2 regions of the Pigmentiphaga sp. H8 genome follow, and region 2 is predicted to be linked to the other one. Evidence: predicted binding sites of a transcription regulator. Region 2 holds the regulator's gene; the other holds the start of a gene.
The links. Region 2 encodes LexA, which represses DNA repair genes until DNA is damaged. Its sites were predicted from a motif close to ACTGTATNNNNATACAGT; they were not measured.
Positions count from the first base shown of each region.

Region 1 (5,199 bases), 200 kb from region 2:
GAGCAGTTTCTGTTGTCGCTGGCTGGCGAATTCCAGGGCGCGCCGCAGCGCCGTCAGCATGCCCAGGGCCAGCACATCCACCTTGAGCAGGCCGACCGCGTCCAGGTCGTCCTTGTCCCATTGCACGACGCTGCGGTCGGGCATGGCGGCGTTCTCGATGGGCACCAGGCGCGACAGCGGTCCGCGCGACATGACGAAGCCCCCAGGATGCTGGGAAAGGTGGCGCGGAAAGTCCAGCAATTGCTCGGTCAGCCTGGCCCACAGCTGCGCCGCGGGCGAGTCGGCGGCCAGCCCGCATTCCTCGAAGCGGTTCAGCAGGTTCTTCCTGCCGTCCCACCATTGGTGGGCCTTGGCGACGCGGTCGACCAGGGCCAGGTCCATGCCCAGCGCGCGCCCCACGTCGCGCAGCGCGCTGCGCGAACGGTAGCTGATGACGACGGCGGTCAGCGCGGCGCGGCGCCGTCCGTATTTGTCGTAGACGTACTGGATGACTTCTTCGCGCCGCTGGTGTTCGAAGTCGATGTCGATGTCCGGCGGTTCGTTGCGTTCCTTGCTGATGAAGCGTCCGAACAGCGAGTTGTCGTCGGGCGGGACCACGGTGATGTCCAGGCAGAAGCAGACCGCGGAGTTGGCGGCCGATCCGCGTCCCTGGCAGAGGATGCGGCGGTTCTTGGCGAACCTAACCAGGTCGTGGACGGTAAGGAAGTAAGCCTCGTACTGGAGTTCGCTGATCAGCGCGAGTTCTTTTTCGAGCTGATCGCGAATCTTGTCGGGGATGCCTTCGGGGAAACGTCTGTTGGCGCCGGCATAGGTCTCGTCGCGCAGATAGGTGGTGGGCGTGGCGCCGGCCGGTACCAGTTCCTCGGGGTATTCGTACTGCAATTCGTCTAGGTCGAAGGTGCACAGCCGGGCCACGCGCAGGCTTTCCCGCATGAGTTCCGAACCGTAGACCTGCGCCAGGTGCACGCGCGCGCGCAGGTGCTGTTCGGCATTCGGCACCAGCGCATAGCCGCATTCGGCCACGGACTGGCGCAGGCGGATGCCGCACAGCGTGTCGTGCAAGGGCTTGCGCGAGCGGACGTGCATCTCGACCTGGCCCAGCGGCACGACGGGCAGGTCCCGCGCGCGGGCGACGTCTTCGACGGTCTGGCGGTGGGCGGCGTCGCCGGCGCGATTGAGCAGCGCCAAGCCCATCCAGCACCGCCCTGGAAAGGTCCGCGCCAGCCAGCCGGCCTGCTTGGCAAGCACGTCGCGGGCGACGCCGTGGGCGGGCGCGAGGATGGCCAGGCAGTCCGGCACGCCGCGCAAATGCTCATGCCCGGCCTCGGGGTGGGAAAGGTCGCCGGGCAGCAGGCGGTAGCTGCCCTTGGCGGCGCGCATGCGGGCATAAGTGATCAGTTCCGACAGGTTGCCGTAGCCTTCCTTGTTGGTGGCCAGCAGGACCAGGTCCATGGGCGGGATGCCGTCCTGGGCTTCGAGCCGGAACTGGCTGCCCAGGATCAGGTGCAGCTTGTGTTGTTTTGCCGCCGGGCCGCCCCAAGGCAAAACAGCCCCCTCGGGGGGCAGCGCCGCCGCGTCAGCGGCAAGCGTGGGGGCTTGTTTTGCCGCCGGGCCGCCCCAAGGCAAAACAGCCCCCTCGGGGGGCAGCGCCGCCGCGTCAGCGGCAAGCGTGGGGGCTTTTTTCGCTTCCTCGTGCGCGCGCACGACGCCGGCCAGCGAGCATTCGTCGGTGATGGCCAGGGCCGTGTAGCCCAGTTCGGCAGCGCGCTCGACCAGTTCCCCGGGCCAGGAGGCGCCGCGCAGGAAGGTGAAGTTCGTCAGGCATTGCAGTTCGGCGTAGCCGGGCAGGGCAGGGAGCGAAGGCGGGGGCGATGACATGGCGATTCAGGCGTAGAGCCCGTGCAGGTACCAGCGCGGTTCGTCCAGCGCCTGGTCGAGGTAGAGCCAGTAGCGGATGCCGTTTTCGCTTTCGGCCACGAAGTAGTCGCGCGAGATGGGGGCGCCGTCCCACCAGCCGCTTTCCAGGCGTTCGGGGCCGCGCAGCAGGCGCAGCGGGGTGCCGTAGTAGGGGCGGTTGCCGCGCAGGACCAGGGCAATGGGCTGCGCGAGCAGCCACAGCGGGCGTTCGGCCTCGAAGGCCATGTCCCGAGGGCCGGTGCGTGACGCCGACAAGGCCGGTTGCCAGCCATTGGCGGCTTCCGGCCGATGGTCGGCGCGCGGCCGGGCGGCCAGTACGCGGTCCGCGCCCAGCCGCGCCGTCAGCAGTTCCAGCAGGCGGTCGTGGTCGGCCGGGGTGCCGCCGGGGTCGGTGAACAAAGCCTCGGAGGGCGCGGCGCGGGAGACGAGCTGGTCGGCATGCAGGGCCACGGCGATGGCCGGCGCTTCCAGCGTCAGGCGTTCGAGATGTTCCTTGAGCAGGCGCAGCAGGTGGTCGGCCTGCCAGCCGGGCTGGGCCAGGGCCACGGTCAGCCGCGTGGGCGGCCGGGCGTGGCGGCCGCGTTCGTGCTCCAGCAGGAGGACGATGGCGCTGGCCGCCGTCTGCGTGGCGCCCAGCCATCCCACGAGTTGCTGGACGAGGCGCCGGGCCACGATCAGGACGGCGGCGGTGTGCTCGAGGCGGGCGATCGGTTCCAGGCGCGCGGAAAACCGGAGAGGCGCGCGGATCCAGTCGAACAATTCGGGCGCCTGGCCGCGGGCCTGGGCTAGCATGTGCGGCAGGGCGTGGCCGCAGCGCTTTTGCAGGCCGGCGCGCGGCAGCCGCATCAGGGCGGCAAGGGTACGGCACCCTATGCCGTCCAGCCAGGCCTGGTGCGGCCGCGCCGGCGGCAGCAGCAGGCAGGGTAAGGGGGCCATCCGGCGCAGCAGCCGATCCAGCCGCAGGACGCGGCGCGGGCCGCGCGTGGCACGTGCCGCCAGCAGCCAGGCGCCATGGGCGGTCGGCGCCATGCCGACGCGGGCCTGGCAGCCCAGTTGTTCCAGCGTGCGCCGGATGCGCCGGCACAGCGCCAGGGGGCCGCCGAAGACGCGCAGGCTGGCGCGGACGTCGAGCAGCAGGCTGGTGTCGGGACCAGGCGCGACCTCCGGCGTGTATTGCAGCATGGCCAGCGCGGCGGCATCGAGCAGTTGCCGCTCGCGTTCGACATCCCGCTGGATGAACGCGGCATGCGGGGCCAGGGCGCCGGCGCCTTTCTTGCGCATGCCCGGCCGCACGCCCAATTGCGCGGCGGCAGGGGTCACGGCCACGACCGCCTCGTGCTCGAGGACCACCAACTGGCCGGCCGCGTCATCCGGCCAGGACGGGCTCAGTGCGTCGAGGCTGGGCTGGGTCAGGTAGACGCTGATCCACAGGCTCATGGGAAAACTCGGAAAAGGCGGGAATCGGACCCGTGGCCGCTGTCGCGCGCGGGGGCGCGAGCGGCACCAGCAGGCTGGTGTCGTGGACGGGACCGCGGCGCTTGAGGATGTCCACGCGCAACTGGTCTCCGGCGGGATGCAGCAGCAGGCGCAGCGGCGCGGGCGATGCCTGGCGGGCCGATTCGGCGGGGCGGAACAGGAAGAAGGCGGTATCGCCGGCCTGGGCGGCCAGGTGCAGCCGGCGCAGGGCGGTCGCGGGCGGACGGGAGGCCCAGTACAGCAGGGCGCCGCAATGCCCTTGCTTGAGAACTTGCTCGGCCGCCCACAGGGCATCGGCCGCGTGGGCGGGCGCGACCCACAGCAGTTGCCGGCTGGAAAAACGATGGACCTGCCAGGCCTGGACGGACGGCTGGTGGGGCGGGTGGAGCAGGACGATGCTGCGCTGGACGGGCAATTGCCGCAGCGCCGGCAGCAACAGGCGGATTTCGCCTATGCCCGGCTGCGGCAGCAGCAGTTCGGTCAGGCTGCCCAGCGGCCACCCGCCGTCGGGCAACTGGCGGGACAGCTCGGCATGGCCGGTATCCAGGCCGGGGCGGCAGTTGCGGGCAAGCTGCGATCCCCGCCACAGAAGGGGGTGGATCGCGGTGCTGGCGCGCGGCGTGGAGGTTCCGGCTGAAGACATGGGGCAACGGCGGTTTACGGCAGAGTACTGTATAAATATACAGTGATCGAGTCAAGCCGTGGAAAGTCATCGCAACGCCGGCGGGGCCGTCCGCCGCCGGCACGCCCGTGTTCTGGTATCGTGGCTTGGCCGTGTCGTTGCATCAATTCCTACGAAGACCCGTTCATTCATGAAACCCATCAACAAATCGAACAAGCTGGCTCACGTCCTGTACGACATCCGCGGTCCCATCATGGATAGAGCCAAGCAGATGGAGGACGAAGGCCAGAAGCTCATCAAGCTCAACATCGGCAACCTGGCCGTGTTCGGTTTCGACGCGCCCGAGGAAATCCAGCTGGACATGATCCGCAACCTGCCCAACTCGGCGGGCTATTCGGACAGCAAGGGCATCTTCGCCGCGCGCAAGGCGGTCATGCACTACACCCAGGCGCAGGGCGTGCAGGGCGTGACGCTGGAAGACATCTACCTGGGCAATGGCGCGTCCGACCTGATCGCGATGGCCACCAACGCGCTGCTGGACGATGGCGACGAGCTGCTGCTGCCCACGCCCGACTACCCGCTATGGACGGCGGTCGCGAGCCTGTCGGGCGGCACGCCCGTGCACTATCTGTGCGACGAGGCCAAGGGCTGGATTCCCGACCTGGACGACATCCGCGCCAAGATCACCCCGCGCACCAAGGGGATCGTGGTCATCAACCCGAACAACCCGACCGGCGTGGTCTATCCCGACCATGTGCTGCGGGAGATCATCGCCATCGCGCGCGAGCACGGGCTGGTCATCCTGGCCGACGAGGTCTACGACAAGGTGCTGTACGACGACGCCCGCCACACCGCGCTGGCCAGCCTGTCCACCGACGTGCTGACGCTGACCTTCAACTCGCTGTCCAAGAGCTACCGCGCCTGCGGCTACCGCGCGGGCTGGCTGGTGGTGTCGGGCGACAAGCGCGCCGCCCGCGACTACATCGACGGCCTGAACATGCTGGCCAACATGCGGCTGTGCGCCAACGTGCCGGGCCAGTGGGCGATCCAGACCGCGCTGGGCGGCTACCAGAGCATCAACGACCTGGTCGCCGAAGGCGGCCGGCTGCGCCAGCAGCGCGACCTGGCCTACGAGCTGATCACCGCCATTCCGGGCGTGACCTGCGTCAAGCCGCAGGCCGCGC
Region 1 is NZ_CP033966.1:2,645,549-2,650,747, forward strand. Features, by position in the region: gene EGT29_RS12580 (error-prone DNA polymerase) at 1-1,878, opposite strand, end outside; gene EGT29_RS12585 (DNA polymerase Y family protein) at 1,885-3,354, opposite strand; gene imuA (translesion DNA synthesis-associated protein ImuA) at 3,284-4,036, opposite strand; gene EGT29_RS12595 (pyridoxal phosphate-dependent aminotransferase) at 4,206-5,199, shown strand, end outside.
Region 1: the regulator LexA is predicted to act here: its motif matches at 4,063-4,080, upstream of imuA (translesion DNA synthesis-associated protein ImuA).

Region 2 (5,199 bases):
GACCACCGGCACCAACTGAGCGCGGCCCTGCGCGGCTTGATCGAAGAAGGCCTGGCCTGTTCCCGGGCCGACTATGCCGCCGCCCAGGGACTGGCGCAGGCGGCCCGGCAGGAGCTGGCCAGCCTGATGGACGGCATCGACGCCCTGCTGGTCCCCAGCGCCCCCGGCGCCGCCCCGCTGGGCCTGCACGCGACCGGCGATCCGGTCTTCTGCCGGGTCTGGACGCTGCTCGGCCCGCCCTGCGTGAACGTACCGGGCCTGCGCGCCCCGGACGGCCTGCCCATCGGCATGCAGCTCGTCGGCCACGGCGGGCGGGACCGCGACCTGCTCGCGCTCGCCGCGTCCCTCCATTCGATCCTGTCACGGGAAGGATTGCAGTCATGAAGCTCTTGATACAAGAGGTGCGGACGCTTACGTCCGAGATCCGGCGGTTCGTCCTGGCCCTGCCCGATGCGGGGCCGCTGCCCCGGTACGCGCCGGGCGCGCACATCCGGGTGCAGGTCGCGCTGCCCGACGGCCGCATCGACCTGCGGGAATACTCCCTGCTGGGTGACGGCAGCGACGAGCGCCGCTACGAGATCGCCGTGCTGCGATGCGCCGACGGCCGCGGCGGCTCGGCCTGGATGCATGCGCGCCAGGCCGGCGACATTCTGGACGTGCTGCCGCCCGCGAATCACTTCGCGCTGGCCGGCGAGGCGCGGGAACACCTGCTCATCGCGGGCGGCATAGGCATCACGCCCATTCTTTCCATGGCACGCGGCCTGCGGCGGTCGGGGGCAGCCTTCGAGCTGCACTACGCGGCCCGCACCGCGGGCCACATGGCCTTGCGCGAGGAAGCGCGGGCGACGGGCGCATCCGTCCATCTGTACTACGACGACGCCGAACCGCTGCGCGACGCGCTGCCGGGGCTGCTGGCGCAGCACCGGCCCGGGCGGCACCTGTATGTCTGCGGTCCCCGGGCGCTGATCGCCGGCGTGGTCTCGGGCGCGGCCGCCTCCGGCTGGCCGGCCTCGCATGTGCACTACGAACTCTTCGCCGGCGCCCTGTCGCTGGGCGACGACCAGCCCTTCGACCTCGTGGCCCGCGCCTCCGGGACCACGGTGCGGGTCGAGGCCGGCCAGACCATGCTGGACGCGCTGCTGGCGGCGGGCATCGAGCCGCTGTACGACTGCCGGCGCGGGGAATGCGGCATGTGCGTGACGAGCGTGGCCGAAGGCGAGCCCGACCATCGCGACCACTATCTGTCGGCGCGCGAACGGGCCGCGGGCGATGTGGTGTGCGTATGCGTCTCGCGCGCGCGCACGCCCGTGCTGGTCCTGGACATCTGATCCGCTGCCCGGCGCGTCAGTAGGTATCGAACGCGGCCTGGGTGTCGTCCATGCCGGCGCCCAGCGCCAGCATCAGCAGCACGCGCGCTTTCCACGGCGACAGCGTACCGGCGCCCGGCAGGCCGCCCGAGGCCGCGACGCAGCCGCTGCCCGTGCGGGTCGCGCGAACCACGGCCACGCCGTCCCGCTCCAAGTCGTCCAGCGCCTCCTGGGCGTCGGCGCTGGCCGAGCCGTTGCCGGTGCCGGCCCAGACCAGGCCGCGCGCGCCGGTGGCTGCCACGGCCCGGATCAGCGCGGCCGAACCGCCGGCATAGCCGGCCAGCACTTCGACCGGCGGCAGCGGCGTGGCGGCCGTGAACGGCGTGGCGTGGGTGTGCGCACGCTCGGGCCGCCCCATCCACGCAACCCGGCCGTCCTGGACCCAGCCCAGGGCGCCCGCGTTGGGCGACGTGAAGGCATCGGGCCGGTTGGCATTGGTCTTGGCCGCGTCGCGCGCGCCCAGGACCTGGTGATTCAGCACCACCAGCACGCCGCGTCCGGCGGCTTGCGGATGCGCCGCCACCGTGACCGCGTCCAGCAGGTTCAGCGGACCGTCGGAAGACAGCGCGGTGGCAGGCCGCATCGCGCCCACCAGCACCACCGGCCTGTCGGTCTTGAGCACCAGGTGCAGGTAGTAGGCGGTTTCCTCGAGCGTGTCCGTGCCATGGGTGACGACCACCCCGTCCAGGCCCTCGTCCAGCAGGGATTGCACCCGCGCGGCCAGCGCCTGCCAGAAAGCGGGCGTGGCGTTCTTGCTGTCGATGGCCGCGAACTGCTCGGTCCGGATGCCGGCCGCCTCGTCCAGGCCCGGCACGCGGGCGCACAGCTCGGCCACGTCCAGCGCGCCGGCGGCATAGGCCATCGTGGACTGGGGACGGGCGCCGGCCCCGGCGATGGTGCCGCCGGTGGCGACGATGCAAAGGCGCGGCAGGGACATGGCGGGCGTGCACAGGAGGACGAGAGTCCGATGATACCCGCGGCCGGATTGGCGTTCCCGCGACAGTTGCGTTTTCCGCTTGCGCCGCGCATCGATACTGTATAAAAATACAGTTACTGGATAAAACCACAGAAGCCCGATACGCGCCGTCGCCACCCGGTGGCGGGCGCCCCGCCACGGAGCCCGAGATGTCCAAGCTGACCGCACGCCAACAAGAAATCCTGGATCTCATCCGCCAGGCCATCGTCAAGACCGGCTTTCCGCCCACCCGGGCCGAAATCGCCCAGGCATTGGGCTTTCGCTCGCCCAACGCGGCCGAGGAACACCTGAAGGCGCTGGCGCGCAAGGGCGTGCTGGAATTGTCCGCGGGCACGTCCCGCGGGATACGGCTGAAAGATCCGGTCGTGGCCGAACCGCCGCTCCAGCTCACGCATCCCGTGCTGGCGCAGCTCGTCCTGCCGCTGGTGGGCCGGGTCGCGGCCGGCAGCCCCATCCTGGCCACCGAGCATATCGACAAGGAAATCGGCGTCGACGAGGCCCTGTTCTCGCAACGGCCCGACTACCTGCTCAAGGTACGCGGCAACAGCATGCGCGACGCCGGCATCCTCGACGGCGACCTGCTGGCGGTCAAGAAAGCCGCCCAGGCCCGCGACGGGCAGATCATCGTGGCCCGCCTGGGCGACGACGTCACCGTCAAGGAACTGCGCTACACCGAAACCGGCCTGAGCCTGCTGCCGGCCAATCCCGACTTCCAACCCATCGAAGTCGATCGCGAGCGCGACGATTTCGCGCTCGAGGGCATCGCGGTCGGCCTGATCCGGGCCGGCCTGGTGCATTGAAGACCTAGACGGACGACCATCATGAAACACAGCACGCCCAGCTCCAGTCTTTCCAGCGGATTTCCCGCGCTCGACGCCACCCTGCCCCAGGCCGGATGGCCCGTCGGCGCACTGACCGAAATCCTGGTCCCGCGCGTCGGGCATGGTGAATTGAACCTGCTCGGCCCGCTGCTGAGCCGGCTCACCAAGGCCGGCCGCACCGTGGCACTGCTGGTGCCGCCCTATTTGTCCTACGCGCCCGCACTGATCCAGCACGGCGTCTCGCTGGAATGCGTCAAGCTCGTGCGCACCGACCATCCCCTGGATGGCCTGGACCAACTGGAGTCCGGCGTGCGGGCGGGCGAGTTCGCCGCACTGGTCGCCATCCTGCCCCCTGATCATGCGGCTGCGCAATCCGAAAGTACCGTCCGCCGGCTGTACATGGCCGCGCGGCTGTCCGGGTGCCCCGCCTTCCTGTTTCATACCTGCAGCACGCCCGCCACGACCTCGGCATCCCAATTGCGGCTGCTGGCGGACATGAGCCAGCCCGGCCAGATCCGGCTCCAGCGCATCGCCCCCATTGCCGAAGGCAGCGAAGGCGCGGTCACGCTGGACATCGGCCAGCAAACGGCGCGCGCGGGGTTCAAACCGGGGTTCAAGCGTGCGGCCGGACTTGCCGTGGCGGGAACGCACACGCGCTCCGCCGAGGAAACGGACACGCATGGCACCGACGCGGATACGCTGCCGGCACAACGACCCGCCACCCCGCGTACCGGACAACATGGACCGCACGCCAAGCCGGCCCCGGCGAATCGCAGCCCATGGCCTTTCAAGCAGCGTCGCGGCGCTGGCAGCAGCCGCGGCTATCCGTCCGCGCTGGCACTGCTTTTTTCTCGCGGCTGGAACGCCTGAGTCTCTCCACGGTACTCGCGGCAGAACCGACTGCCGCGGTGCCCTCGCCCCGATGCTCCATTGCCCACGAATTTCAAAATCTCGTGGGCTTTTTTACGTCTTGCAGGCACGACGGCACCCGTTCGGAAGGTGTTGTAACCCAGCCATAACCCCCCGTTTGGAGTATGTATTTTTTCGTACTCATTGCTAGGCTGGTTGCTCCATTCCACTCGCTGCGCCAACCCCGGAAGAGGCCATCATGCAAGCGAAATCCCACGTCATTCACGCCCTCGCGGTACTTGCCACGGCTGCGGCCGCATCGGTCTGGTGCGCCAGCGCGATCGCGCAAAGCGGATCGATCGGAGGCTCGGGTTCGGGCTCGGGTTCGGACGGCCCCCGCGCCGTCGAGGAACAGTCCGCCGCGATCAGCTACAGCTCTCGCGCGGCGGCCTGTGCGCGGGCCAAGTCCCGCGCCTCGGAGTTCGCCCAGCGCAAGAGCAACTTCAAGGACATCAGCCTGGGCGCCTGCGACTGCTCCTCCACCAAGACCAAGCCGTGGCAGCCGGCATTGCAGGCTCAATACGCGATGGAAACAGGCATGCCCCCTCCCACAGGTCCTGTCGACACCCACGAATGCACGGTCACCGCCCGCATTTCGTTCAAATAGCCGCCAGAGGCCAGCCATGAAGACACGCGGGCAAATCAGGGGCCGAGCAACGGCGGCAATGGCCGGTCTGATCGCATGGGCGGCATGCTGGCCGGCTTATGCCTTTAGCGATTCAGATCCACTTCAGCTGAAATGCGTGGGGGAAAGAAGCGATGGCTTCAAGACCCATATATTCATAAACATCGGCGGAAGGTTCGAGATCAGGAACCGATCCAATGAATTGGTTTATGACATACGGAAAGACAATGGCTATGGAACCCCCGGCGACTACTCTCAAGACTACGAAGTCCTGTCCGAAAGAATCGTTTTCCACAGCAGGCTGATCAGCAACAAAAGAATGTACACCGGAGGGGAAATCAATAGAAAAACCGGCCGAATAAGCATTGAAACCACGGAGATGGCTAACAACTTCAGCGGCGTATGCAGCGTGGGAAGCTATGTCCCGGACACCAAGTTTTGAGCTCCGCCCTGACAAAATGAAAAAACACCATCTCCTGAGCGTGGTCCTGACCGCATCCG
Region 2 is NZ_CP033966.1:2,845,205-2,850,403, reverse strand. Features, by position in the region: gene EGT29_RS13550 (amidase) at 1-384, shown strand, start outside; gene EGT29_RS13545 (PDR/VanB family oxidoreductase) at 381-1,328, shown strand; gene EGT29_RS13540 (asparaginase) at 1,345-2,304, opposite strand; gene lexA (transcriptional repressor LexA) at 2,493-3,143, shown strand; gene EGT29_RS13530 (hypothetical protein) at 3,165-4,034, shown strand; gene EGT29_RS13525 (hypothetical protein) at 4,273-4,680, shown strand; gene EGT29_RS13520 (hypothetical protein) at 4,697-5,140, shown strand; gene EGT29_RS13515 (hypothetical protein) at 5,157-5,199, shown strand, end outside.